Regions from separate parts of the Agrobacterium bohemicum genome, predicted to be linked through region 1. Evidence: riboswitches for the same ligand, from Rfam matches in the RefSeq annotation. Region 1 holds a riboswitch; each other region holds the start of a gene.
What was found. A riboswitch is a leader RNA that binds a small molecule or an ion and turns the genes downstream of it on or off. The one in region 1 is predicted to bind cobalamin.
Positions count from the first base shown of each region.

Region 2: another riboswitch for cobalamin. It lies ahead of ATO67_RS16720 (CbtB domain-containing protein); the one in region 1 lies ahead of ATO67_RS07100 (DUF1636 family protein).
Region 3: another riboswitch for cobalamin. It lies ahead of ATO67_RS15855 (ABC transporter substrate-binding protein); the one in region 1 lies ahead of ATO67_RS07100 (DUF1636 family protein).
Region 4: another riboswitch for cobalamin. It lies ahead of nrdH (glutaredoxin-like protein NrdH); the one in region 1 lies ahead of ATO67_RS07100 (DUF1636 family protein).

Region 1 covers NZ_KQ961025.1:311,617-317,678, reverse strand. The annotation lists gene ATO67_RS07110 (cobyric acid synthase) at 1-1,455, opposite strand, end outside; gene cbiB (adenosylcobinamide-phosphate synthase CbiB) at 1-11, shown strand, start outside; gene cobO (cob(I)yrinic acid a,c-diamide adenosyltransferase) at 1,459-2,076, opposite strand; cobalamin riboswitch at 2,183-2,394, shown strand; gene ATO67_RS07100 (DUF1636 family protein) at 2,509-2,934, shown strand; gene cobW (cobalamin biosynthesis protein CobW) at 2,928-3,965, shown strand; gene cobN (cobaltochelatase subunit CobN) at 3,969-6,062, shown strand, end outside.
Region 2 covers NZ_KQ961032.1:155,246-161,307, forward strand. The annotation lists gene ATO67_RS16705 (metallophosphoesterase) at 1-680, shown strand, start outside; gene ATO67_RS16710 (c-type cytochrome) at 889-1,320, shown strand; gene ATO67_RS16715 (cytochrome c) at 1,396-2,313, shown strand; cobalamin riboswitch at 2,343-2,548, shown strand; gene ATO67_RS16720 (CbtB domain-containing protein) at 2,697-2,879, shown strand; gene ATO67_RS16725 (CbtA family protein) at 2,891-3,604, shown strand; gene ATO67_RS16730 (hypothetical protein) at 3,606-3,920, shown strand; gene ATO67_RS16735 (type 1 glutamine amidotransferase family protein) at 3,923-4,489, opposite strand; gene ATO67_RS16740 (GNAT family N-acetyltransferase) at 4,587-5,075, opposite strand; gene ATO67_RS16745 (VOC family protein) at 5,612-6,062, shown strand, end outside.
Region 3 covers NZ_KQ961031.1:236,595-242,656, forward strand. The annotation lists gene ATO67_RS15850 (FecCD family ABC transporter permease) at 1-955, opposite strand, end outside; gene ATO67_RS15855 (ABC transporter substrate-binding protein) at 959-1,990, opposite strand; cobalamin riboswitch at 2,182-2,404, opposite strand; gene ATO67_RS15860 (glucose/quinate/shikimate family membrane-bound PQQ-dependent dehydrogenase) at 2,548-4,887, opposite strand; gene ATO67_RS15865 (asparaginase) at 4,952-5,908, opposite strand; gene ATO67_RS15870 (amino acid permease) at 5,911-6,062, opposite strand, start outside.
Region 4 covers NZ_KQ961030.1:190,603-196,664, forward strand. The annotation lists gene nrdF (class 1b ribonucleoside-diphosphate reductase subunit beta) at 1-938, opposite strand, end outside; gene nrdE (class 1b ribonucleoside-diphosphate reductase subunit alpha) at 965-3,118, opposite strand; gene nrdI (class Ib ribonucleoside-diphosphate reductase assembly flavoprotein NrdI) at 3,088-3,501, opposite strand; gene nrdH (glutaredoxin-like protein NrdH) at 3,511-3,735, opposite strand; cobalamin riboswitch at 3,983-4,202, opposite strand; gene ATO67_RS14430 (GNAT family N-acetyltransferase) at 4,309-4,938, opposite strand; gene ATO67_RS14435 (methionine synthase) at 4,938-5,966, opposite strand; gene ATO67_RS14440 (DUF1852 domain-containing protein) at 5,990-6,062, opposite strand, start outside.

The DNA.
Region 1 (6,062 bases):
TCGCGCTATAGCCAGTAGTGCATCGAGATCGAGATGGCGTTCCATGTGGTCCGCCAACCGGTCCAGAACGTCATCCACCTGCGCTTCGTAATTGAGTGCCGAGCTTTCGCCGCCCAGTCGCTCCAGCCATGCGCTGCGTTGATTGTCGTCTGCGAAGAGGCCGTGAATATAGGTGCCAAAGACGCGGCCATCAGCAGAGATCGCGCCCTCGGCGTGGTCGCCCATCGTAGAGAAGGGACGCATGTTGTCATTCCCTGTCGTTACACCGACATGCATTTCATAGCCGGAGAAAGAAACGTGATCGAAGCTTTGGCCGATGACAGAAACGAGCCTTTTGTCTCCCGTCAGCACAGTGTCGATATCCAGTAAGCCCAACCCCTCTATCGTGTTAGGCGTACCCTCGATACCATCAGGATCTGCCACCGTGTTTCCGAGCATCTGGTAGCCACCGCATAGGCCAAGCACAAAGCCGCCACGGCGCGCATGCGCCTTGATATCTACATCAAGCCCTGAACTTTTCAGGGCGCTCAGATCGGCGATCGTGGATTTGGAGCCGCAAATCAGCACCAGTGCACAATTTGCGGGAATGACATCGCCTTGGCGCACCCTGATAAGCTCGACATCCGGCTCAGCCTCAAGGGGATCAAGGTCGTCGAAGTTCGAGATGTGCGGCAGGATCGGCACTGCGATGCGGATCTTCGCGCCGGGTTTGTGCTGCCCAGGTGCTGTCAGGCCCAACGCGTCCTCTGCTGGCAGGCGATTGGCATCGGCAAAATGCGGCAGGAGGCCGATCGGGTTCCAGCCGGTTTTATCTGAGATAATGCGCATTCCTTCATCGAACAGGTTTGGATCACCCCTGAAACGATTAACGATGAAACCATGAATCATGGCGGCATCGTCTGCATCCAGAACCGCCTTTGTACCAACAAGGCTGGCGATGACGCCGCCTCGGTCGATATCGCCAATCAGGATGACGGGGGCATTGGCTGCGCGGGCGAAGCCCATATTGGCAATGTCGTTGGCGCGGAGATTGACTTCCGAAGCGCTGCCCGCACCCTCGATCAGGATGATGTCAGCTTTCGCCTTGAGATGTTCAAAGCTTTCCAGAACGCGCGGCATCAACCCTGCCTTCATATGCTGGTAATCTACGGCTTTGGCTTTGCCGATTACTTTGCCCTGCACCACCACCTGCGCACCGGTCTCGCTTTGGGGTTTGAGCAGCACGGGGTTCATATGCACGGAAAGCGGAACGCCAGCAGCCCGTGCCTGCAAGGCCTGTGCCCGGCCAATTTCGCCACCATCTGCTGTGACGGCGGCATTGTTGGACATGTTTTGCGGCTTGAAGGGCATGACGGACAGTCCGCGACGGACGAAGGCGCGGGCCAGCCCTGCCACCATCAGCGACTTGCCGACATCCGAGCCGGTGCCTTGAAACATCAAAACGCGCGCTGTCATGAATTAGAACTCAATGCCGGATTGCGCTTTCACACCAGCTTTGAAGTGATGTTTCACAAGCGTCATTTCCGTAACCATATCGGCGGCATCCATCAACGGCTGCTTGGCATTTCGGCCGGTGACGATAACGTGCAAACCGGGGCGACGAGTTTGCAGGGTCTCTACCACCTCTTCCAGCGGTAGATAATCATAGCGCAATGCGATGTTGAGCTCATCCAGAACCACGAGACCGATGGTGTCATCGGCCATCATCACCTTGGCTTCCTCCCAGGCTTTGGTCGCGGCGGCGACGTCGCGCTTGAGATCCTGAGTGTCCCACGTGAAACCTTCGCCCATGGTGCGCCACTCCACACGGTCACCGAACAGGGCGAGTGCCTGTTGTTCGCCGGTGGACCATGCGCCTTTGATGAACTGGACAATGCCGACACGTCTGCCGGTGCCCAGCATGCGCAAGGCAAGGCCGAAGGCTGCGGTAGACTTGCCTTTGCCAGGGCCGGTGTTGATCATCAGCAGACCTTTTTCGACGGTCTTTTCGGAGACTTCAGCATCTTGAACCGCCTTGCGGTTGACCATCTTGGCGCGGTGACGTTCGGCTTCGCTGTCGCTGATGTCGCGGGTCATGGCGGTTGGTCCTTCCGGGTCTCATGCTTTTCCAAAGCGGCGACTATAACCAAAACGCATGCGTGAGCAATGATACGCGGCATTGACACAAAAGCACCGCAGGGCATAAGGGTTAATGACTGACGGTCTTTTTCCGGCAACGGGAAAAGCTAAGAGGGAACACGGTGCACTTCGCTTATGCGGACAAATCCGTGGCTGCCCCCGCAACTGTAAGCGGTGAGCCCGCGCCGGAAGCCACTGGACATCTTCAAGTCCGGGAAGGCGGCGCGAGGTGTTGAAGCCGCAAGCCAGGAGACCTGCCGTTTCAGGAAAAACGTCTGCCGGGCGGGGTGCTCCGGTCAGTCGGTTGTTCGCCAATGGCTTTGCGGTTGTCCGCATGCCGTTTTCGATATCCGCACCCCAAGACCATGTGAAGGCGCGGAAAGTACACTCTTGGATATTACATCAACATCGCTCAGCCTGAATGAGAAGACGCACCATGACACCGCGCCTGGAGTCGTGGTTTATGTGTGCCGCAGTTGCCGGTCCGAAGCTGATCCGAATGCGGACCCTCGCCCCGGTGCGACCCTTGCGCAGGCCGCCATTGCGCTGGGTGACGCAGAGGGTGTCAATGTGCGCAGCGTCAATTGCCTTGCCAATTGCAAGCGCGGCTTGAGTGCCGCCATTCGCAGCGCCGATGGATGGTCCTATATGTTTGGATCGCTGAGCGAAGACGATGCGGCCGACCTTATGGTTGGCGCACGTCTGTTGGCCTCTGCGCCCGACGGGCTGATGCCGTGGCGCGGACGGCCCGACAGTTTGAAGCGTGGCCTCGTTGCCCGCATTCCCCCTTTGAATTTTACCGAGGAGACATCATGACCACGCTCAACCGCGTTCCCTGCACCATCATCACCGGCTTTCTGGGCGCTGGCAAAACCACGCTGCTGCGTGGCCTTCTGGAAAAGCTTGAGGGTAAGCGGCTGGCCATCATCGTCAACGAGTTCGGCGATGTCGGTATCGATGGTGACATTCTCAAGGGGTGTGGCATCGAAAACTGCCCGGAAGAAAACATCGTGGAATTGGCCAATGGCTGCATCTGCTGCACAGTGGCAGATGATTTCCAGCCCGCCATCGAGCAGATTCTGAGCCGACAGCCACGCGTTGAGCATATTCTGATAGAGACCTCCGGTCTTGCTCTACCAAAACCCCTAGTACAGGCTTTCCAGTGGCCAGCGATCAAAAGCCGTGTAACGGTGGATGCCGTTGTGGCCGTGGCCGATGGCGTAGCACTTGCACAAGGCATGGTATCGCATGATCTCGAAGCACTCGCTGCTCAGCGCCAGAACGACGAGGCGCTGGACCATGACGATCCGGTCGAAGAGGTTTTCGAAGACCAGATTGCCTGCGCTGATCTCATCGTTCTGACCAAGGGCGATCTACTGGATGCGGCGGGTCTCGAACGCGCCAAGGCACATATTAACGCTCATCTTCCAAAGGCTGCTAAAATTATCGTGGCTTCCAATGGCGCGATCGATCCTGCCGTGCTCATTGGCCTTGGCCTTGCAGTGGAAGAGCATATCGAAAACCGCCACACCCACCATGATGAAGAAGCAGATCACGACCACGACGAATTCGACAGCTTCGTTGTAGAACTGGACGCGGTAAAGGATGCAAACGCGCTAGCGATGCGGATTTCCGAAACCGCAGCATCGGAAAATGTGTTGCGCATCAAGGGGTTTGTCGAGGTGTCAGCCAAGCCGATGCGTTTGCAGGTGCAGGCGGTCGGTTCGCGCGTCAACCATTACTTCGATCGCCCGTGGGCTGCCGGTGAGGTGCGCCGCAGCCGTCTGGTCGTGATCGGAGAAAAGGGTCTCGACCGCGCGAAAATCGAGCGGATGCTGGCAGCCTGATCCATGCACATCCTCGCCACCACATCTTCGTCTCTGGACGACCTGATAGAGCCGGTTGATCTCAACCAGGGTCAGGCGGATGTGGTGGTGCTGTCTTTTTCGGCCAGCGATCTGGGTGGGCTGGAGCGCGGATGGCAGCGTAGTAACGATGTCTCGGTATCCTTTGTGTGTGCCAACCTTTCCGAACTTCGCCACCCCATGTCGGTCGATCTGTGGATTGAAAAGACGGCGGAACATGCCAGACTTATCCTTATCCGGATTCTCGGCGGTGCCGATCGCTGGCGATACGGCGTGGACGAGTTGTCGAGAATGGCGCGGCGGCGTGGCTTAAAGCTCTTGCTTTTGCCCGGCGAATGCAGCGATCGCGATGAGAAACTCGAAGCTGCGTCCACGGTCGATCTACCAACGCAGTCCAAAATCCTTTCCTTCTTCCGCGAAGGCGGGCCGGAAAATATGGACCGGATTGCGAGAGGGCTTGCTGCGTTGGCGCGAGGGGAAGTCTGGCCCGATCTTGCAGCAGAACCGTTGCCCAAATGCGGATTCTACCGGCCCGGTGAAGGCGTGGTTGACCTTTCGGCGGCGCTGGATTGTTACGAGGCCGGTACGCCGCTTGTGCCCATCCTGTTTTATCGTTCCATGCTGATGGCGGAAGACGTTGCGCCGATCGATGCGCTATATGAGGCACTGCGTGAACGCGGCTTTTCGCCGCTTCCGATCTTTGTCGGCGGTCTGAAAGACAGCGACGCTATCCGGTTTCTGGAAGAAAAGCTCGTTCCCTTGGAACCGGCAGCCATGATAGCAGCGACAGCTTTCGCCAGCCATTCGGACGAAGATGGCAAGAGCCTGTTCGACCGGCTGGGCGTCGCAACCTTTCAGGTCATCATGGCCACCACCCGCCGCGATGGTTGGGCGGAAAACATGCGCGGGCTCAACCCGTCCGATCTCGCCATGCATGTGGTGCTGCCGGAATTGGATGGGCGTATTCTGGCGGGCGCTATTTCCTTTAAACAGCCTTACCCAGACGGCGGGCGCGGCCTAGTCCATATCCCGGAGCGTGATCGCGTCGAGCAGGTTGCCGATCGTCTCTCTGCCTTTTTGCGGCTAAAGAATGCGGCACCTGCTGAGCGGCGTGTCGTCATTCTCATGCCGGATTATCCAGGCGCTGCACCGGGGCGAACGGGATATGCGGTTGGTCTCGATGTACCGCAAAGTGTGTTGGAGGTCCTGCGCGACTTACGCGACGCCGGTTATGCGGTGGACGATATTCCAGAGACGGCGCGGGCGTTGCTTGACCGGGTTGAAAATGAGACGACTACTTTTACGCTGGCCGACTACTCAGCGTTCCGCGACGCCCTGCCCAAAGCTGCCAATCTGGCCTTGGACGAAACATGGGGTGAAGCGGATGCAGATACTGCTGTAACAGCCGGAACATTCCATTTTCGTGCCGCTCGTTTCGGCTCAGTAACAGTTGCTCTTGCGCCAGATCGTGGCCGCACCGAAGACCGGCGGGTGGATTATCACGATCCGGCCCTGCCGCCTCGGCATGCACTGGTCGCTTTCGGTGCGTGGATGCAGAAAAGCCCGAGCGCACATGCAATTATTCATGTCGGTGCACACGGTACGCTGGAATGGCTGCCGGGCAAGACGGTTGCGTTATCGCGGACCTGTTTTCCCGAGATCGTTACCGGATCGCTGCCGGTGATCTATCCCTTTATCGTGTCCAATCCCGGCGAAGCAGCCGTTGCCAAACGGCGGATCGCTGCCGTTACCATCGGCCATATTCCGCCTATTTTAATCGATGCTGGACTTTCGCCTGAACAGATGGCGCTGGAACAGCTTGTCGATGAATATGCGCAGGCCGATGGATTGGACAGCCGCCGCCGCGACAGATTGGCCAAGCTTATCGTCGAGAAGGCGCTTGAAACTGGTCTGGCCGAAGATGCTGGCGTCGGCAAGCAGGACGATTCCGATACCGCGCTTTCACGCATTGATGCTTTTCTCTGCGATCTCAAGGATTTCGCGATCAAAGACGGACAGCATGTGTTTGGCCGCTGTGCGGATGGTGAGCCAGATCAGTCGAGAGCGCAAAGTGCGTCG
Region 2 (6,062 bases), on a different contig from region 1:
ACATCATTCTCAACTGTTACGACAAGCTGCGCCACCGTAGCGTGATGCTGCCGGGTAATCATGATTTTTCGGTCGCGCCGCAGCATCTCGGCACAGTCCATGAACGCCTGTCGATGCCATCACCATGGTATGATTTCACGGTCGGCCATGTTCGTTTTGTGGTGCTGGATGGCAGCGATGTCAGCCTGTTTGCGCCCCCACAGGGTGATCCGCGTCGTGAACTGGCTGCGCAAAGGCTTGACGTGCTGAAACAGGCCGGTGCCATCAATGCCCAGAACTGGAATGGTTCTTTCAGTCCGGAGCAGGTGGCATGGCTTTCCGATACGCTGGACGCGGCTGAAAAGGCGGGCGAAACCGTCATCATCTTCTGCCACTATCCGCTCTATCCTGATAATGCCCACAATATGTGGGACGCGCCTCAAACCCTGGAATTACTCAGTACACGACGATGCGTGAAGGCGTGGTTCTGCGGGCATAATCACGTTGGCAATTACGGGCAGGTGAGCAGCACGCATTTCATGAATTTCAAAGGCATGGTCGATACCTTGGACGAAAACACTTTTGCCATTGCAGATATCTTTGAAGATCGCATTGAAATTCGTGGCTTCGGCCGCGAAGATAGCCGGACGTTGCTACTGTCAGCCTTGACAGACCGGCAGCAGGTCGCGGTGGCGCGGTGATAAAAGCCGACGGCCAAAGGCAACTTTATATACCTGATTTCGCTTTACAAATCACCGGAATGTGACTTCTTTTTGCCATGTGAAGCAGGCATCTTCGTCCACGCTCGCTCCAGCATGTCGGGCGGGTGGGACGCTGTTTTGCGATGACGACATGCGAGAACACAGAGCAGACACCCCTCCGGCGCGCCGGTTTCAGGAGAGAGAAACGATGAAGCTTAGAACCATTGCCGCTTCCATAATGATAGGCTGTCTTTGCGCCGGTGCGGTTTCCGCAGCTGGCGAGGTTGAGAAGCGCGAAGGCTTGATGAAGGGTATCGGCGGCGCCATGGGTGCGCTTGGCGCCATTGCCAAGGGTGAAAAGCCTTACGATGCGGCTACCGTCAAAACCGCTGTTACCACCATCAGCACCAATGCCAAGGCCTTTCCGGACCAGTTCCCGGCTGGTTCCGAGGGCGGCGCTGCGGCTCCTGCCATCTGGCAGAACTTCGTGGACTTCAAGTCCAAGTCCGAAAAGCTCGGTTCTGATGCCGATGCGGTTCTGGCGCAATTGCCGACGGATCAGGCCAGCGTTGGTGCTGCCATGAAGACCCTCGGCGCAGATTGCAGCAGTTGCCACCAGACCTACCGTCTCAAGAAGTAGTCGGTACCAGCCAAGGTCCGCCACCATACCGGCGGACCTTTTCGCATTGTAAATTCGGACGAATCGGAGAAGGCGATGGCTTCCATCTGGGCGAAGCTGGCGGGCGGTGCTGTTATTGCGGGTGCCGTCGGCCTTGGCGTTTTCATGTGGGTAACCGCGCCGCAACGCCAGCCACCAAGCCATTGGGCCAATCTGGGTGAGCCGAACCTTGCCAATGGTGAAACGCTGTTCTGGGCGGGCGGCTGCGCAAGCTGCCATGCCGCGCCGAATGCCACGGGCGACGCACTGAAGACGCTGTCCGGCGGGCAGGCCTTGCCAAGCCCGTTCGGCACCTTCCACATGCCCAACATTTCTTCTGATCCGCAGCACGGCATCGGCGCGTGGACAGTGGGGCAATTCGGCGATGCGATGACGCGCGGCGTCGGCAAAGACGGCGAGCATCTCTACCCGTCATTCCCTTACAACTCCTATGCGCGGATGACGCCGCAGGATGTGAACGATCTTTTCGCCTATTTGAAAACACTGCCGGCCAGCACCAATGATGCGCCGGGCCATGATCTGCCATTTCCCTTCAATATTCGTCTTGCTCTGGGTGGCTGGAAATTCCTGTATTTCGACAAGGGCAAGCCGCGCGTGCAGCTTGCCAATGCCGATGCGGAAGTCCTTCGCGGGCAATATCTCGTGGAAGGCCTCGGCCACTGCGGTGAATGCCACACCCCGCGCGATGCACTGGGTGGGTTCCTGAAGAACCAATGGCTAGCCGGTGGACCCAACCCGGAAGGTGAGGGGCGTATTCCCGATATCCGGCCTGAGTCCCAACCCATCGGTTCATGGTCGCAAGCTGATATCGCCAATTATCTCGAGACCGGCTTTACACCGGATTTCGATAGCGCCGGCGGTTCCATGGTCAAGGTGCAGCAGAACATGGCCCGCCTTCCCGCCGAAGATCGCAACGCGATTGCGGCCTACCTGAAGGCATTGCCGTCTCCGTGATCAGCCATTGACTCGGATCAGCTTCCGCCGGATAACGGTTGTGTGATGGTCTTTTCGGGTTCGCCCGGAAAGTGAAAAGGGAACACGATAGAAGCGCGAGCTTTGATTCGTGGCTGCCCCCGCAACTGTGAGCGGATAGCCTGAAAACGAAAAGCCACTGACTGCAAAGTTCGGGAAGGTGTTTTCAAGGTTACGACCCGCGAGCCAGGAGACCTGCCATCACGTGAGTGTCGTCAATACCGGCGGGGTGTCCGGAACAGCACGGTTGGCAGGTCGGTTCTCCGGCCTTCAAGACCTTGTGTCTCTTTCCCCGTGGTGAATGTTGAATGCGGTCGTGCGGCTTTTGATCAGCAATGCGCCCACCCGCTCAGGAAGGGATCACCATGTCTATCCAGCAGAATACGGCCACATCAGCCGTATCAACCAAAACATCGAAGATTGCGCAGTCGTTGACAGCCGCCGCACTTGGCCTGTTCATCGTCGGTTTCGTGGGCTTTTCGCATGTCGAAGCGGTGCACAATGCCGCCCATGATACGCGTCATGCCAATGCCTTCCCTTGCCATTGAGGGAAACAGAGATGCCATTTTTCCGTAATATCGTTTTTACCGCCGTTCTGGTGGGGCTGATTGCCGGTCTCGCCGTCAGCGTCATGCAGGCTGTCGGCACCACGCCTCTCATCCTTCAGGCGGAAACCTTTGAAAATGCCGGCGGCGAGGCTGCTCCCGCTCACGCCCACGATGCCGCAACACCGGCCGACCATCATCATGATGCCGAAGCCTGGACGCCTGCCGATGGTTTCGAACGCAACGCCTACACCATCGCCGCCAATGTGCTGACCGCCATCGGCTACGCGCTGGTCCTGACGGCGTTGATTTCGCTACGCGGCTCAGAAGGCGGCTGGCGCGAAGGCATCTTCTGGGGTCTTGCGGGTTTTGCCGCCGTCATGCTGGCACCCATGATCGGTCTGCCACCGGAATTGCCGGGCACGCCCGCCGCCGCTCTCGGCGCACGTCAGATGTGGTGGATCGCGACGGTCGCCGCAACGGCGGGTGGTTTGGCGCTGCTCGTCTTCAGACGGGGTGAGCCATGGGCTGCGGTTCTGGCCGTCATGCTCATCGCCGCACCACACGTCATTGGCGCGCCGCTGCCGCCGGAGGGCGAACACGCTTTGGCACCTCTGCCACTCGAGCGCCGGTTCATGGTGCTGGCAACCGTTACCAGTTTTGTGTTCTGGATCATTCTTGGTTCGCTGAGCGGGCTTTTCTTCAAGCGTTTCGACGCTGCCCGATAAGATGAAAAATGCAGTCGAGTGGAGCGATGAACTCGATGCGCTGCGTTTTTCCGTCCCCGGTCATGGCGCGCCTTGCGCCATGCACCGCCTCGCTTTCAAAGCGCTGCTGCGGCAAGAGCCTGAAAAGGCAGCGTGCCTACAGTTTTTCGAGAGTAATAGCCCGGCCTTCTTGACGGCCGCCGCAGCCAAGATCGCCCGTCTTGCTTTGCCAGTCGACCGCAGCCTGCACCTTAACAGTCGGGATTTGCGCCGCGCAATGACGTCCGATGACACGCAAGGACCAGCACGTGCCTGCCGCATTCTTGATCGAAGCTGAGTCTACCGATGTTCCGCCGAAAACACGGTGATTTCGGCCTCCGCCTCCGGTCCCCAGAGGTCGAGTGCTTTCAACACCTCTGCTGCAAATGTCACCGGCGCGCTGCCAGGTGCGGTAATGATGCCCTTGTCGCTGACGGCTTGCGGCTGGTCGCGGTAGTGTTCCGCGCCTTGATAGCTCTCGTATCTGCTATGTGAACTCACCGAATTGCCGGTATGGGCCACGTGGTTCAGCACGCCGGTTCCCGCGAGCGCACTCGCCGCCGCACAGATGCCTGCCACTACGCGGTCCTGCGCGCGAAAGCGGTGGACGAGGTCGGTAAAATCCGGTGCCACACCCTTTTCCCAGATCAGCCCACCGGGAATGACCAGCGCATGGATCATATCAGGGTCCAACGCATCATAGGCCATATCAGGGGTGACTTTCAGGCCGCCCATGGAAACGACGGGCGAACCATCAGGCGTTGCGGTCAAGATGTCGACGCCCAGATACCCACGTGCCGCCGCAGTCAACAATGCGGGTTCCCAATCGGCAAAATCCTCGGTTAGGGCCAGCGCAATACGAGGCATTCTCTTCTCCTGCAATCAACCACGTTGAAACACTAAACCGAAACAAGACCATGCCAAAAGCCTGACCGGCACGGTCGGTTCCGTTGTGTCTATCGCACTAAGCTAACGCCTGCATGAAACGCATGCCGGTCACGGGGCGTGGTATGAAATCCATGTTTTCGTAGAATTTGTGCGCAGCGAAATTGCCGGTTGCGGCACCCACCGAAAGGAAGTCGCAGCCACAACGCTTGGCAACATCACGAGCGCGCCCCACCAGATGCTGGCCGGTGCCATGGCCACGGTGGCCATCACGCACGAAAAGATGGTGCAGTTCCATGCCGCGACGGCCTTCCTGCGCACGGTAGAGCGGCAAGAGAATGGCGTATCCGATCAACTCGCCATCGGCTTCGGCAACCAGCGCCGTAATCCACGGCACCTGGCCAAACAGGTCGCGCTCCAGCTTTTCAGCCGTAATCGCTGCCGCATCGCCATGGTGGGCGGCAAGCAACGTGATCATCTCGTTAAGCTCAGGCAAATCGGCCTTGCGCGCACCGCGAATGGTGACAACGGGTGGTCTCGGTAGGGTCAGAAGGCTGTCTTCGGTCATTTTCTCGTCCTTCGGGTTCTGGTTTAGCCGTCAGGACATTTGAAAACAACAAAGCCGCCTGACGGCGGCTTGTTGACAAAGTGATCTGTCGAGCCGCCCTTAAAGGAAGGCCCAAAAATACGTGCAGGAAATGGGTGCGCGTGCGTTGATCATGCGAGGTTCAATGCGCTCGAATCGTAATTGTGTCAAGGCCAGATTTCTGGTTTATGCAGAAGCTGTCATACGAAGCGACTTCGTCGCGATTGCTGCCTCTGCAATATTTGCCAGCGTTGTTTTCGAGTAGGCCTTTTTCAACGCGGTTTCAGCTGGTCTATGCGGCACGTTCGATAGGATAATTGGGGTGGTCTTTTTATAATGATGCGAGGAGCATTTCACCTCCGACTAAAACGGTCTGACCATGAAGCATCCTTGCAAGACGATCATTGCTTTGCCGAGCACTGAAGTGCCACAAAAATGATGACGACCATATTGCTGGTGCCAGTCGCGGCATTGTAGATTCGTTTGCTTTGCAAGCTTATCGGAGTGAGTATCTAGTGATGAAAAATACCGCCAACGTAATCGCCGTAGATCACGCAGGGTTCGTTGTATCCTCGTTGGATGAATCCATTCGGTTCTGGACAGACGCGCTTGGGTTCACGCTTGAACGGCAGTCTGAGATGGGGGGAGACTTCCTACATCAGGTAACAGGTGTCGATGATCCGAATGTGCGGACGGCGATCGTGAGATCGGAGGGCGGCTTCGTGGTCGAATTATTACAGTATTCCAAGGGCCAGCAGAACGGAACCGTGGCAAATAGCGCAGGCGCGATCGGTGCCGCTCATCTCGCGCTGACCGTCCGCGACATCCATGCCGCCATTGCTCACGTTGAAGCTGCAGGATGGAAGGTAAAGGGAAGTCCACAGGCCATCCCAGGCGGTCCGAGAAAGGGAACGATGACAGCCTATGTTTCAGGCCCCGACCATATTACGATCGAGTTCATGCAACCGC
Region 3 (6,062 bases), on a different contig from region 1:
TGACGCCGATGGGAAGGACCTGACCGGTGACAATGGTGCGCGACAGAATATCGGCGGCGATCATGAACACCGCACCCGTCAAAGCTGCCGCTGGCAGAAGACGGCCATGTCTGATGCCGACGATCATGCGTGCGGCATGGGGAATGACCAGACCGATAAAGCCGATGGAGCCAACAATGCTGACCATGATGCCGGTCATCAGTGCGGAGACGCCGGTGAGCACGATGTAGACACGCCGAACCGGCACACCCAGAGACCCGGCCGATTGTGCTCCGAAGGTAAAGGCATCGAGCGCGCGTGCATAACACAGACACACGACAAGACCGATGATGGTAACAGGCAACGCCAGCCAGACATCCGACCAGCGCACGCCAGAAAGGTTGCCAAGCAGCCAGAACATGATGCCCCGCGCCTGCTCGGCATTGGCTGCCTTGGTCACGATGAAAGATGTCAACGCGTTGAACAGCTGTGAGCCCGCCACGCCCGCAAGAATGATCGCACTGTTTCCCCGGCCAGCGCGAAAGGCCAGCAGACTGACAAGAGCAAATGCCACCAGCGCACCCAGAAATGCACCCAGCGGCATGGTCAGCATGCCAGCGCCGAACCCAAGAATGGCTACGCTGACCGCACCCGTAGAAGCACCCGCCGAAATGCCGAGAATGTAGGGATCTGCGAGCGGATTGCGCAACAACGCCTGCAAGACAACACCGGAAAGCGCCAGTGCGGCACCGCAGCAAGCGGCAACGACCGCCCGGCTGAGGCGGTAGTTCCAGATGATGCCTTCATCGATGGCATCCAGCGGATAGCCCGCATGAAACACACGATTTGCCACCGTCTTGGCGACGACATCCAAGGGAATGGATGTCTCACCAATGGCGGCACCGAACCAGAGAGCCAGGCCAAGGCACCCGACTGTAAGCAAGACGGCACGGGTAAGGGTGAAACATGCACCCATGACTTACTTGGAGAGCCCAAGCTGGACGACAGCGTCGGCCAGAACTTCGATGCCTTCGATGGTGCGGATCGTTGGGTTCATGGCTTGCGCATCCATGATGACGATATGGCCCTGTTTGACGGCGGGCATCAGGCTCGTGACGGGATCTTCTTTGAGGAACTTCTGCTTGAGCGCGATGTCATCCGCCGGAAAACGCCTGCGATCCATCTTGCCAGCAACGATGAGGGTGGGTTCCGACTTTGCGATCGTTTCCCAACCAACCGTCGGCCACTCCTCTTCGCTATTGATGACATTCTTGATGCCGAGTGCCGACATGATGTAACCGGGTGCGCCGTTCTTGCCCGCGACATAAGGATCGATATCGAGTTCCGCGCTGGAGAACCAGAACACGGCAGAAAGCTTACCGTTTGCGGATGCAATTTTCTTTCGGGCAGCCTCTTCACGCGCCTTCAGGTCGGCAACGAGCTTTTCGCCCTTGTCCTGAACATTGAAGATTTGCGCCAGTTCGGTGATTTCCTGATAGATCAGATCCATCGAGAATACGGAGTGGCGCACGCCATCTCCACCGCCGGAATTGTCTTTACCGGTGCAATCGGCAGGCGATGTATAAACTGGGATGTTCAGCTCTTCGAACTGTTCAGGCTTGGCAACGATCCCTTCAGGACCGACATGCCACTGAAACTGCACCGTGACGAGATCCGGCTTGGTGGCCAGAACGCTTTCGAAACTCGGGTCGTTATCGGCCAGCCGTTTAATCTTGGCATTGGCATCTTCATAGCCCTTGATGACGGGGCCGATCCAGACGGCGGTGCCGACCACCTTGTCGGCAAGACCCAGCAGATAGAGAATTTCCGTCGTACTCTGGCCGAGCGAGGCAGTCCGCTCAGGCGCATGCGTATAGGTTACATCTCGTCCGCAATTCTTCAGCGTCAAGGGATAGGTCGTCTCTGCCGCATGCGCGAATGGCGCCGCCAGGCCAATCGACATTGCAGCGAAACTCGCAGCAAAAACGGTTTTTTTAAAATTGAATGTCATTTCCGATCAGTCCCCGAAATCGTCAGCGGCAGCCATTGAGGCAAAGCCGCGTGAGCATGTTTAGACCTTCAGTCCGAAAGAACACGTGCTGAAACGATCCGAAACCGGGACATGGCAGATGGAATAAGGCGCTGGCTGGCGCTCGATGCAATCACGACGTCTCCTGTTCCAGGCATCCCCGCCCGTGACATTGGAATGAACTTTCGACGGCAGGTCTCCTGGCTCACGGATTGGCGTCTTCACCCACCTTCCCACGAAATTTCGCAGTGGCATGACGCTTGTAAGAGCGGCAAAGGGTTGGACAATCCGTTTACAGTTGCGGGGGCAGCTGCGGCATAGATCCCGAAGGCTCGCACCGCATTCCCTATTATTTCTTGCGATCACTCGCTCGAAACCGTCACAACCAGATAGACGTATTGGAAACGAGTCGTCAAGCATTGCTTTTGTAATGTTATTACATTTTATCGCAAGCCCTAAATTCGCTTTGGTGCCAGCACAACAAAAAATGGCCGGGAAGATTTTCCCGGCCATTCCAACATCGACGTCTCGATAGGTTTTTAAGGCAGTGTATAGGCGATGACGTAGTCACCGGGCTTGGTGCCCACAGAGCCATGTCCGCCAGCAACCATCACCACATACTGCTTTCCATTTTCCATCGCATAGGTCATCGGCGTTGCCTGCCCACCCGCTGGAAGACGCGCTTCCCAAAGCTGCTTGCCGGATGTCAGGTCATAAGCGCGAAGGTAATTATCGACCGCTGCACCGAGGAACGCGACGCCGCCCTTGGTAATCATCGGTCCACCAATACCGGGCACACCTACCTTGAAGGGCAGTGGCAACGGCGTCATGTCATAGACGGTGCCGTTCTTGTGTTTGTAAGCAACATCGCCTGTTCGCAGATCGGCACCTGCGACGTAGCCCCATGGTGGAGCCTGACAAGGAACACCCAATGGTCCAAGGAATGGGCCCATGAACACACCGTAAGGCGCACCATCGTTGCGATTCAGGCCTTGCTCGCTACCCTTTTCGTCCTGACCGCGTGGCGGAATCTGGTCGCGTGGAACGAGTTTCGACGTGAAGGCCAGATAAGTCGGCATACCGAACATGACCTGACGCTCAGGATCGACAGCAACTGAGCCCCAGTTGAAAGTGCCAAAGTTGCCTGGATAGATCAGCGATCCGTTGAGGGATGGAGGCGTGTAGCGGCCTTCATAGTTCAGCTGATGGAATTTGATGCGGCATGCCAGCTGATCGAACATGGAGACGCCCCACATGTTCTTCTCCACCAACGGATCAGGCTTGAACGACAAAGCGGATGTCGGCTGCGTCGGAGCGCTGAAATCTTCCGGGATCGTACCACCAGGGGCCTTCTCTTCTGTCATGGCCAGAATAGGCTCACCGCTGCGGCGATCCAGAACGTAGATATCACCCTGCTTGGTTGGGCCGACCAGTGCCGGAACCGTCTGCCCGTCTTTCTTGGTAATGTCGAGCAAGACAGGCTGCGCCGGAACATCCATGTCCCACAGATCGTGATGCACGAACTGGCGAACCCATTTGTCCTGCCCCGTGTTCACATCCAGTGCCACGATAGACGAGGAATATTTCTCGACATTCTCGCTCCGACCCATGCCGAGTTGATCCGGAACCTGATTTCCCAATGGGATGTATACGAGCCCAAGCGCTTCATCGACGCTGAATACCGACCAGCTGTTGGGAGAGTTGGTCGTATAGGTCTGACCCGGCTGAAGCGGTTGGGTCTGGGTAGGGTTCCCCGAATCCCAATTCCAGATCAATGCACCGGTGGACACGTCGAACGCACGGATGACGCCGGACTGTTCCTGCGTCGAGTAGTTGTCGTTGACCGCGCCGCCAATGATGATCTTGTTGCCTGCAATGGCAGGCGGGGATGTCGAATAATAATAGCCAGCCGGATTGTGCTCCATGCCGGAGGTCAGGAGAAGAGTGCCCTTGTCGGCAAATGTCGTGCAAACCTGACCTGTCGCAGCGTCGAGTGCAATCAACCTTGCATCCGACGTTGGCAGGTAAACGCGCGCTGCACAGAAGGAACCGCTTTCGGCTGCGGGGTCGGCGTAATAAGTAACCCCACGGCAGGTCTGATGCTGGCGATCAGGATTCATTCCAGCATTCGGGTCGTATTTCCACTTTTCCTTGCCGGTTGCCGCATCGATGGCAATAGCCCAATTGTGCGGTGTGCAAAGATAGAGCGAGTTTCCGACTTTCAGGGGAGTGACCTGATAGGTCGTCTCGCCAACGTCATCAGGCAACTTCACATCGCCGGTCTGGTAGCGCCAGGCTTCTTTCAGCCCATTCACATTCTGCGCATTGATCTGAGACAGTGGAGAATAGCGCTGACCATATGATGTGCGACCATACTGATGCCATTCATTGTCAGGCACGTCATTGCCGTAGCTCGGCGCCGACGTCACGATCTCACTTGAGAGGTTGCCTTCCAGATCATGCGGGTCTTGCGTCATCGCAAATGCTGCAGCACCCACCGAAACCAGAACTGCCGTCAGCAGCGGAACCGCATTGGCACCATAAGACGTGCCGGTAGGGCTGGTGAAGCCGAGCGGCTTTCTGATCCATGGCATCAACAGCCACATTCCGATCAGGATGATGAAGCCACCGCGCGGTCCGAGCTGCCACCAGTCGAAACCGACTTCCCACAGCGCCCACAACAAAGTCGCGACGACGAAAGCGGCATAGAAATGCAATGCCACCTTGTTTCTCTGAAATAGAAGAACGGCAGTCACCACAAATGCGATGCCTGCCAATGCGTAATAAAAACTTCCGCCCAGCATGACGAGCTGAGAACCAAAGCCAAAAATTGCAAGTCCAATAAGAGTCAGGACGACTGCAGTCGATGTCACTGCCATAAAAGGCCCCCGGTGGTCTCCCAGCCGGTGAAACGGGATCAGATCCCAAAGGTTCCCAAAAAAATCACGATTTCGCCATTTTTTGAAAATCACCGAACGCATCCGCCATATCGGCACGTTTTTTCGATGAGGCAATCATGGCGGCGAGCAGGATTCTCGACTGCCCTGCGCGCAATGTCCGGGAGTGAATGGCGCCCGCAGCACCCATATCGTAACCGCCACCGCCGCCGCCATAACCGGCAACAAGTTCACCAACGGGAACCCGGCTGGACACTACGACAGGCACGTCGCTCTCACGGCAACGGTTAAGGGCATCAACGATAAGAGTATTGGCATTGCCAGACCCCAGTCCAGCGAGCACGATGCCTTTTGCGCCAGCCTCAAGGCTGGCATCGATATGGGCAGCATCACAACCGGGATAGATGGCGACGATGTCTATTCGGATGTCTTTGACCGTTCCGGTAAAGCCGGGGCTCTCTGGACAAATGGCATGTCCAGAAAGATCGAAGGCATCGGGCTCGTCAGCAGAGCGCTTGTAAAGCCCCCATGCGGGCAACAGCTTACCGCCGAAACTCAGCAGGACGCCTTTTTCCGTGTTGGATGGATCAACAGATGCAGCGATGGCCGCAGAAAGGTTGCCTGGGCCATCTGCCTGCGGATGATCGGCTGTAAACTGCGCGCCGGTAAAAATAACCGGCTTGGTCAGGCTATGCTGGAGATGCACCAGAAGCGCGCTTTCCTCCATAGCATCCGTGCCGTGCAGAATAACGACTCCCGATACCTCAGGGTCGGCTAGCTCTCTGCCCACCGCATCGCTGATGGTCTGCATGTCCGCCAGGGTCAGGCTGGACGAATCCTTCGCCATGAGCTCGATCGGCTTCACCTGCACATCGCTTTTGCTCACATCGGACAGCAGATTCTCGCCTGTCAGAGATGGCTTGGCCACGCCGGTTTCATCGCGTTCGCTGGCAATGGTGCCGCCGGTGGCAATGACGGCCACCAGCAGTTTTGATTCCGTCATTCTCAATTTTCACTCCGCGCACCAGCGCCGCTCAATACATCTGCTTTCGCCAGTTCGTGAATGCGATTGCGCAGCAGATACCACCCCACCACAAGAGCCGGCGCGATGATGATGAGCGAACCCACAGTCAATGTCCCAGCCGGATAATCCATCG
Region 4 (6,062 bases), on a different contig from region 1:
TTCCCAATGACATAGGACGAGCCAGAGCCGGAAAAGAAGTCGTGGTTCTCGTCGGCGTTTGGTGAAAGCGCGGAGAGGATTGCGGGATTGACCTTGCAGGCTTCTGCGGGAAACAGCGCTTCGTAACCGAGGTTCATCAGCGCCTTGTTGGCGTTGTAATGCAGGAATTTCTTGACGTCCTCCGTCAGGCCGACGCCGTCGTACAACGCTTCGGTGTACTTTGCTTCGTTGTCGTAGAGTTCGAGCAAGAGATCGAAGGCGAAGTCTTTGATGTCCTGGCGCTTCTGCGCAGGCAACCGGTCTACCGCACGTTGGAACTTGTAGCCTATGTAATAACCGTGCACGGCTTCGTCGCGGATAATGAGGCGGATCATGTCGGCGGTGTTGGTGAGCTTGGCGCGGCTCGACCAGTACATCGGAAGATAAAAGCCGGAATAGAACAGGAAGCTTTCCAGAAATACGGAGGCGACCTTCTTCTTCAGCGGATCGCCGCTGTCGTATTCGCGCATAATCAGCGCCGATTTCCGTTGTAGGAACTCGTTCTCTTCCGACCAGCGATAGGCATCATCAACATCCGGTGTCGAGCACAGGGTGGAAAAGATGGAGGAGTAGGAACGCGCGTGGACCGCCTCCATGAAGGAGATGTTGGATAGCACCGCCTCTTCGTGCGGCGTCGCGGCGTCTGCCATCAGCTTGACCGATCCAACGCCGTTCTGGATCGTGTCGAGCAGGGTCAGGCCAGTGAAGACGCGGATGGTGAGTTGCTGCTCTTCTTGCTTCAGCGTTCCCCAAGATGGGATGTCGTTGGAGAGCGGGACCTTTTCCGGCAGCCAGAAATTACCGGTCAGGCGATTCCAGACTTCGAGGTCCTTGTCGTCTTCGATACGGTTCCAGTTGATGGCACGGATGCGACTGACGGGCTTGACGGCGATGTTCATGTGTTGATCTTTCGAAGCGTTCTTGTTCACAGCGCGCATGACACGCAACCCTGCACTTCCGTGCCTTCCAGTGCCATCTGTCGAAGACGGATGTAATAAATGGTCTTGATGCCCTTCTTCCACGCGTAGATTTGCGCCTTGTTGATATCGCGCGTCGTCGCGGTGTCACGGAAGAACAGCGTCAGCGAAAGACCTTGGTCTACATGCTGGGTCGCCGCCGCATAGGTATCGATGATCTTTTCCGGGCCGATCTCGTACGCATCCTGGTAAAATTCGAGGTTATCGTCGGTCATGAAGGCGGCGGGGTAATAGACGCGGCCGATCTTACCCTCTTTGCGTATTTCAATCTTCGAGACGATCGGGTGGATCGAAGAGGTCGAATGGTTGATGTAGGAGATCGATCCTGTCGGCGGCACGGCCTGGAGGTTCTGATTATAGAGGCCTGAGGTCATAACCGCTTGTTTCAACGCAAGCCAATCCTCCTGCGTTGGGATCGCGATGCCTGCCGTCACAAATAGCTCGCGAACACGCTCTGTCGCTGGCAGCCATTCGCGTTCGGTGTATTTGTCGAAATACTCACCGGACGCATATTTCGAGTTCTCGAAGCCTTTGAAGCTGACGCCGCGCTCGGTCGCGATACGGTTCGAGGCGCGAATGGCGTGATAGGTGACCGTGTAGAAATAGATGTTGGTGAAATCGATGCCTTCGTCCGAACCGTAAAAGATGCGCTCGCGGGCGAGATAGCCATGCAAATTCATCTGTCCGAGACCGATGGCGTGGCTGTCGTCATTGCCTTTCTCCACCGACGGCACGGAGGCAATATGGCTCATGTCAGACACCGCCGTGAGCGACCGGATCGATGTCTCGATTGTTTTTCCGAAATCGGCGCTGTCCATGGCGGCCGCGATATTCAGGGAGCCGAGATTGCAGGAGATGTCCTTGCCCATGACGTTATAGGATAGGTCGTCATTATATTCGCTGGCGTCGCTGACCTGAAGGATTTCCGAGCAGAGATTGCTCATGGAAATGCGACCGGCAATCGGGTTCGCCCTGTTCACCGTGTCCTCGAACATGATGTAGGGATAGCCGCTTTCGAACTGTATCTCGGCGATCACCTGGAAGAAGTCACGGGCCTTGATCTTCTTCTTCTTGATCCTGCTATCCGCCACCATCTCCCGGTATTTTTCGGTAACCGATATCTCGGTGAAGGGGACGCCGTAGACGCGCTCGATGTCATAGGGCGAGAATAGATACATATCCTCGTTGTTCTTCGCCAATTCGAAGGTGATGTCGGGCACGACGACGCCGAGCGACAAGGTTTTGATCCTGATCTTCTCGTCGGCATTCTCCCGCTTGGTATCGAGAAAACGCATAATATCAGGGTGGTGGGCGTTGAGATAGACGGCACCGGCACCTTGGCGCGCGCCGAGCTGGTTGGCGTAAGAGAAACTATCTTCTAGCAGTTTCATGACAGGAATGATGCCGGATGACTGGTTTTCGATCTGCTTGATCGGCGCTCCAGCCTCGCGAATGTTCGTCAGTGACAAGGCCACGCCACCGCCGCGCTTGGAAAGCTGGAGCGCGGAGTTGATGCCACGTGCAATGGATTCCATGTTGTCTTCCATGCGCAGCAGAAAGCAGGAAACCAGTTCGCCACGTTGTTTTTTTCCCGCATTGAGGAATGTCGGCGTCGCGGGCTGGAAGCGGCCGGCGATGATCTCATCGACCATATCCTTGGCAAGTTCTTCGTTGCCTTGCGCAAGTGCCAGCGCCACCATGCAGATGCGGTCTTCGTAGCGTTCGAGATACCGCTTCCCGTCAAAGGTTTTCAAGGTGTAGCTGGTGTAATATTTGAACGCGCCAAGAAATGTCGGGAAACGAAATTTCTTGACAAACGCACGATCGAACAAATCCCGCACGAAATTGAACGAATACTGGTCCAGCACCTCTCGCTCGTAATAGCCCTCGGTCACCAGATAATCGAGCTTTTCTCGCAGATTGTGAAAGAAGACCGTGTTCTGGTTCACGTGCTGAAGAAAATATTGCTTGGCGGCAAGCCGATCCTTGCCGAGCTGTATTTTTCCTTGCTCGTCATAAAGATTGAGCATCGCGTTGAGGGCGTGGAAATCCAGTTCGGATTCCGATGTCTTCAAAGGCTTTTCGAAAGTCGTCGCGTCCAAAATCGTTCCAATCCGTGTATGACGTTAACGACGTCTTCGTCGGTTCCCAGAAGCTCGAACCTGTAAAGATACGGCACCTGGCACTTCTTCGAGATGACGTCACCCGCGAGCCCATAGGTCTCGCCAAAATTGCTGTTGCCCGCGGCGATCACGCCACGAATGTTTCCGCGGTTCTCCTCATCGTTGAGAAAGCGGATCACCTGTTTTGGAACGGCCCCTTTTCCGCCTTCGCCACTGTAGGTGGGCAGGATGAGAACATAGGGGGCTTTGACCTGAAGGCTCTCGGAAGGACTGAGGGGAATGCGCCGCGCACTCATTCCCAGCCGTCCGACGAAGCGATGGGTATTTTCCGATCGGCTGGAGAAATAGACGATCTGACCCATTGCTCTGGCTCAGGCCGCAAGCGTGCTGATCATATCCGGGCGAAAACCTGCCCAATGGGTCTCACCAGCCACCACAACGGGAACCTGACGATAGCCAAGTCCCTGGACCAAATCATAGGCATTGGTGTCTTCGGAAACATCGATGACGGTGTAGTCGATGCCCTGGCGGTCCAGAGCGCGGGTGGTTGCTGTGCACTGGACGCAGGCTGGCTTGCTGTAAACGGTAATGGTCATAATGATCCTCGTGAGATTTGTTTAGGGCGTGCGATATCGATCAGGCGTTGGGAACACCTGTTCGGGAGATTCTGGGATGCATGGCAGCCGGACTCGGCTACGGGCGTTACCGCCCGCTATTCACGCGGATACTGACTAAAATGATGCGACATTGACTTCACCCCGAAGTGGTTGATGCGGAGACCAGGGGAAGCGGCACGCGCAGGCTCATCCCGCACGCAAACGCGACCTTCGGACACCCCGCCCGTGGACGTATTCGTTTGAGGCAGGTCTCCTGGCTCACGGGTCGTCGCATCCATCTCGCCTTCCCGAAGCATTGCGGCCTCAGTGGCAGTTTGAGAGGATGCTCGCCGCTTACAGTTGCGGGGGCAGCTCCGGCATTGCTCCGTCCAGAATGGACGTCACGCACCGTATTCCCGTCTTAGCTTCCGACGCGAATCGGAAGAACCTCGAACACTAGATATAGTATATGAGGGGATAGTTTCGTCAACTCTTAGCAGGGTGGTTGTTAAAAAATTAAGTCCTCGTCCACCGCAGCCTGTGGATAACAGGGTGATCATACAGCGTGAAAGTTCAGCCCCGAATAGCCGCAGACAAGCCGATATCAAGTATCGATTTTGCGTTTCCGCAACGTTCGTAGCGCAACGGCTTGTCGAAATCGACGCTCGTCTCGGTTCCGCGGTTGGACGGATAGGAGAAGTGGCCAAACGCGCCATAGCCTTGGGCTTTCCAGAAGCTGAGTGTTTCCGGTGTCTGAACATCGGCATGGAGGTAGGACGAGGTGTAGTCAAACGCGGATGCCCGGCTCTCCAAGGCTGCCACAATCTTTGTGCCAAGCCCTTTACGACGGGCGCACGGCTCTATGTACACGCGGACAATCTGACATACCTTTTCGCCGTCGCCATAGCGATTTCGTAAGCGCTCCTTCGTAGAGGGTTTGTTTTCGAGCGCGTAAAGACCGCCAGTCGCAATGATATGTCCATCTCCGTCCCGCACAACGAGAAAACTGCCGTGCCTTTCGAGGGAGAACCAGTTGTCCGGCTGCGCCAGCAACAGCGAATCCAGGTCAGAATGCCAGGCGGGAGTGTAGTCGATCCCGTAGACGTTCTTGATCATCCGCAGGCAGAAGGTCCTCGCTTCAGCCCGGACGGCGGCCTGTGCGTCATCAGTCAGCCATTCAATCGAGAAATTGTCGATCGGCATCAGGCCGCAAGCTCCCTGCGGATGATGTCAGCGCCTGCACCGAGTGCACGCAGCTTCGCTGTGGCCACATGACGCGGAAGCGGTGCCATGCCGCAATTGGTGCATGGATAGAGCTTGTCCGCATCCACGAACTGGAGAGCCTTCCGGAGAGTGTCGGCTACTTCTTCCGGCGTCTCGATGGCGTAACTTGCCACGTCTATGGCACCGACCATGACCTTCTTGCCTCGGATGAGCTCCATCAGGTCCATCGGAACGTGGGAGTTGTGGCACTCCAATGAAATCAGATTGATGCTGGATTTCTGAAGTTTCGGGAACGCTTCCTCGTATTGCCTCCACTCCGATCCAAGCGTTTTCTTCCAGTCGGTGTTGGCCTTGATGCCATAACCATAGCAGATGTGCACGGCGGTCTCGCACTTTAATCCTTCGATCGCCTTTTCGAGCGTGGCGACACCCCATTCGTTCACGTCATCGAAGAACACGTTGAATGCGGGTTCGTCGAACTGGATGATGTCGACGCCGGCAGCCTCCAGTTCCCTTGCTTCCTGGTTGAGTATCTTTGCGAACTCCCAAGCGAGCTTTTCGCGGCTTTTGTAATGACTGTCGTAGAGCGTATCGATCATGGTCATTGGGCCTGGAAGAGCCCATTTGATCTGCTTCGTCGTCTGTTGGCGCAGGAATTTGGCATCATCGACAAAGACCGGCCTTTGACGGGACACGGCTCCAACGACCGTCGGGACGCTTGCATCATACCGGTTACGAATCCTGACGGTTTCTCGTTTCTCGAAATCGACGCCGTCGAGGTGCTCAATGAACGTTGTGACAAAATGCTGGCGGGTCTGCTCCCCGTCGCTGACGATCTCGATGCCAGCCTGAAGCTGGTCGTCCAATGCCAGACGCAAGGCGTCCTGCTTCGCTTCGATCAGTTCATCACCCTGCAACTTCCAGGGCGACCATAGCTTCTCAGGCTCTGCAAGCCAGGAGGGCTTTGGCAGGCTGCCGGCGGCCGAAGGGGGCAACAATGACTTCATCGGAATGATCCTATGCTTTCGGATTAACGGACGACGTAGTTGGCGGACCATGCATCGAGAATGGTCTTGAACGGTCTGATAAAATGCTGCTCGGCA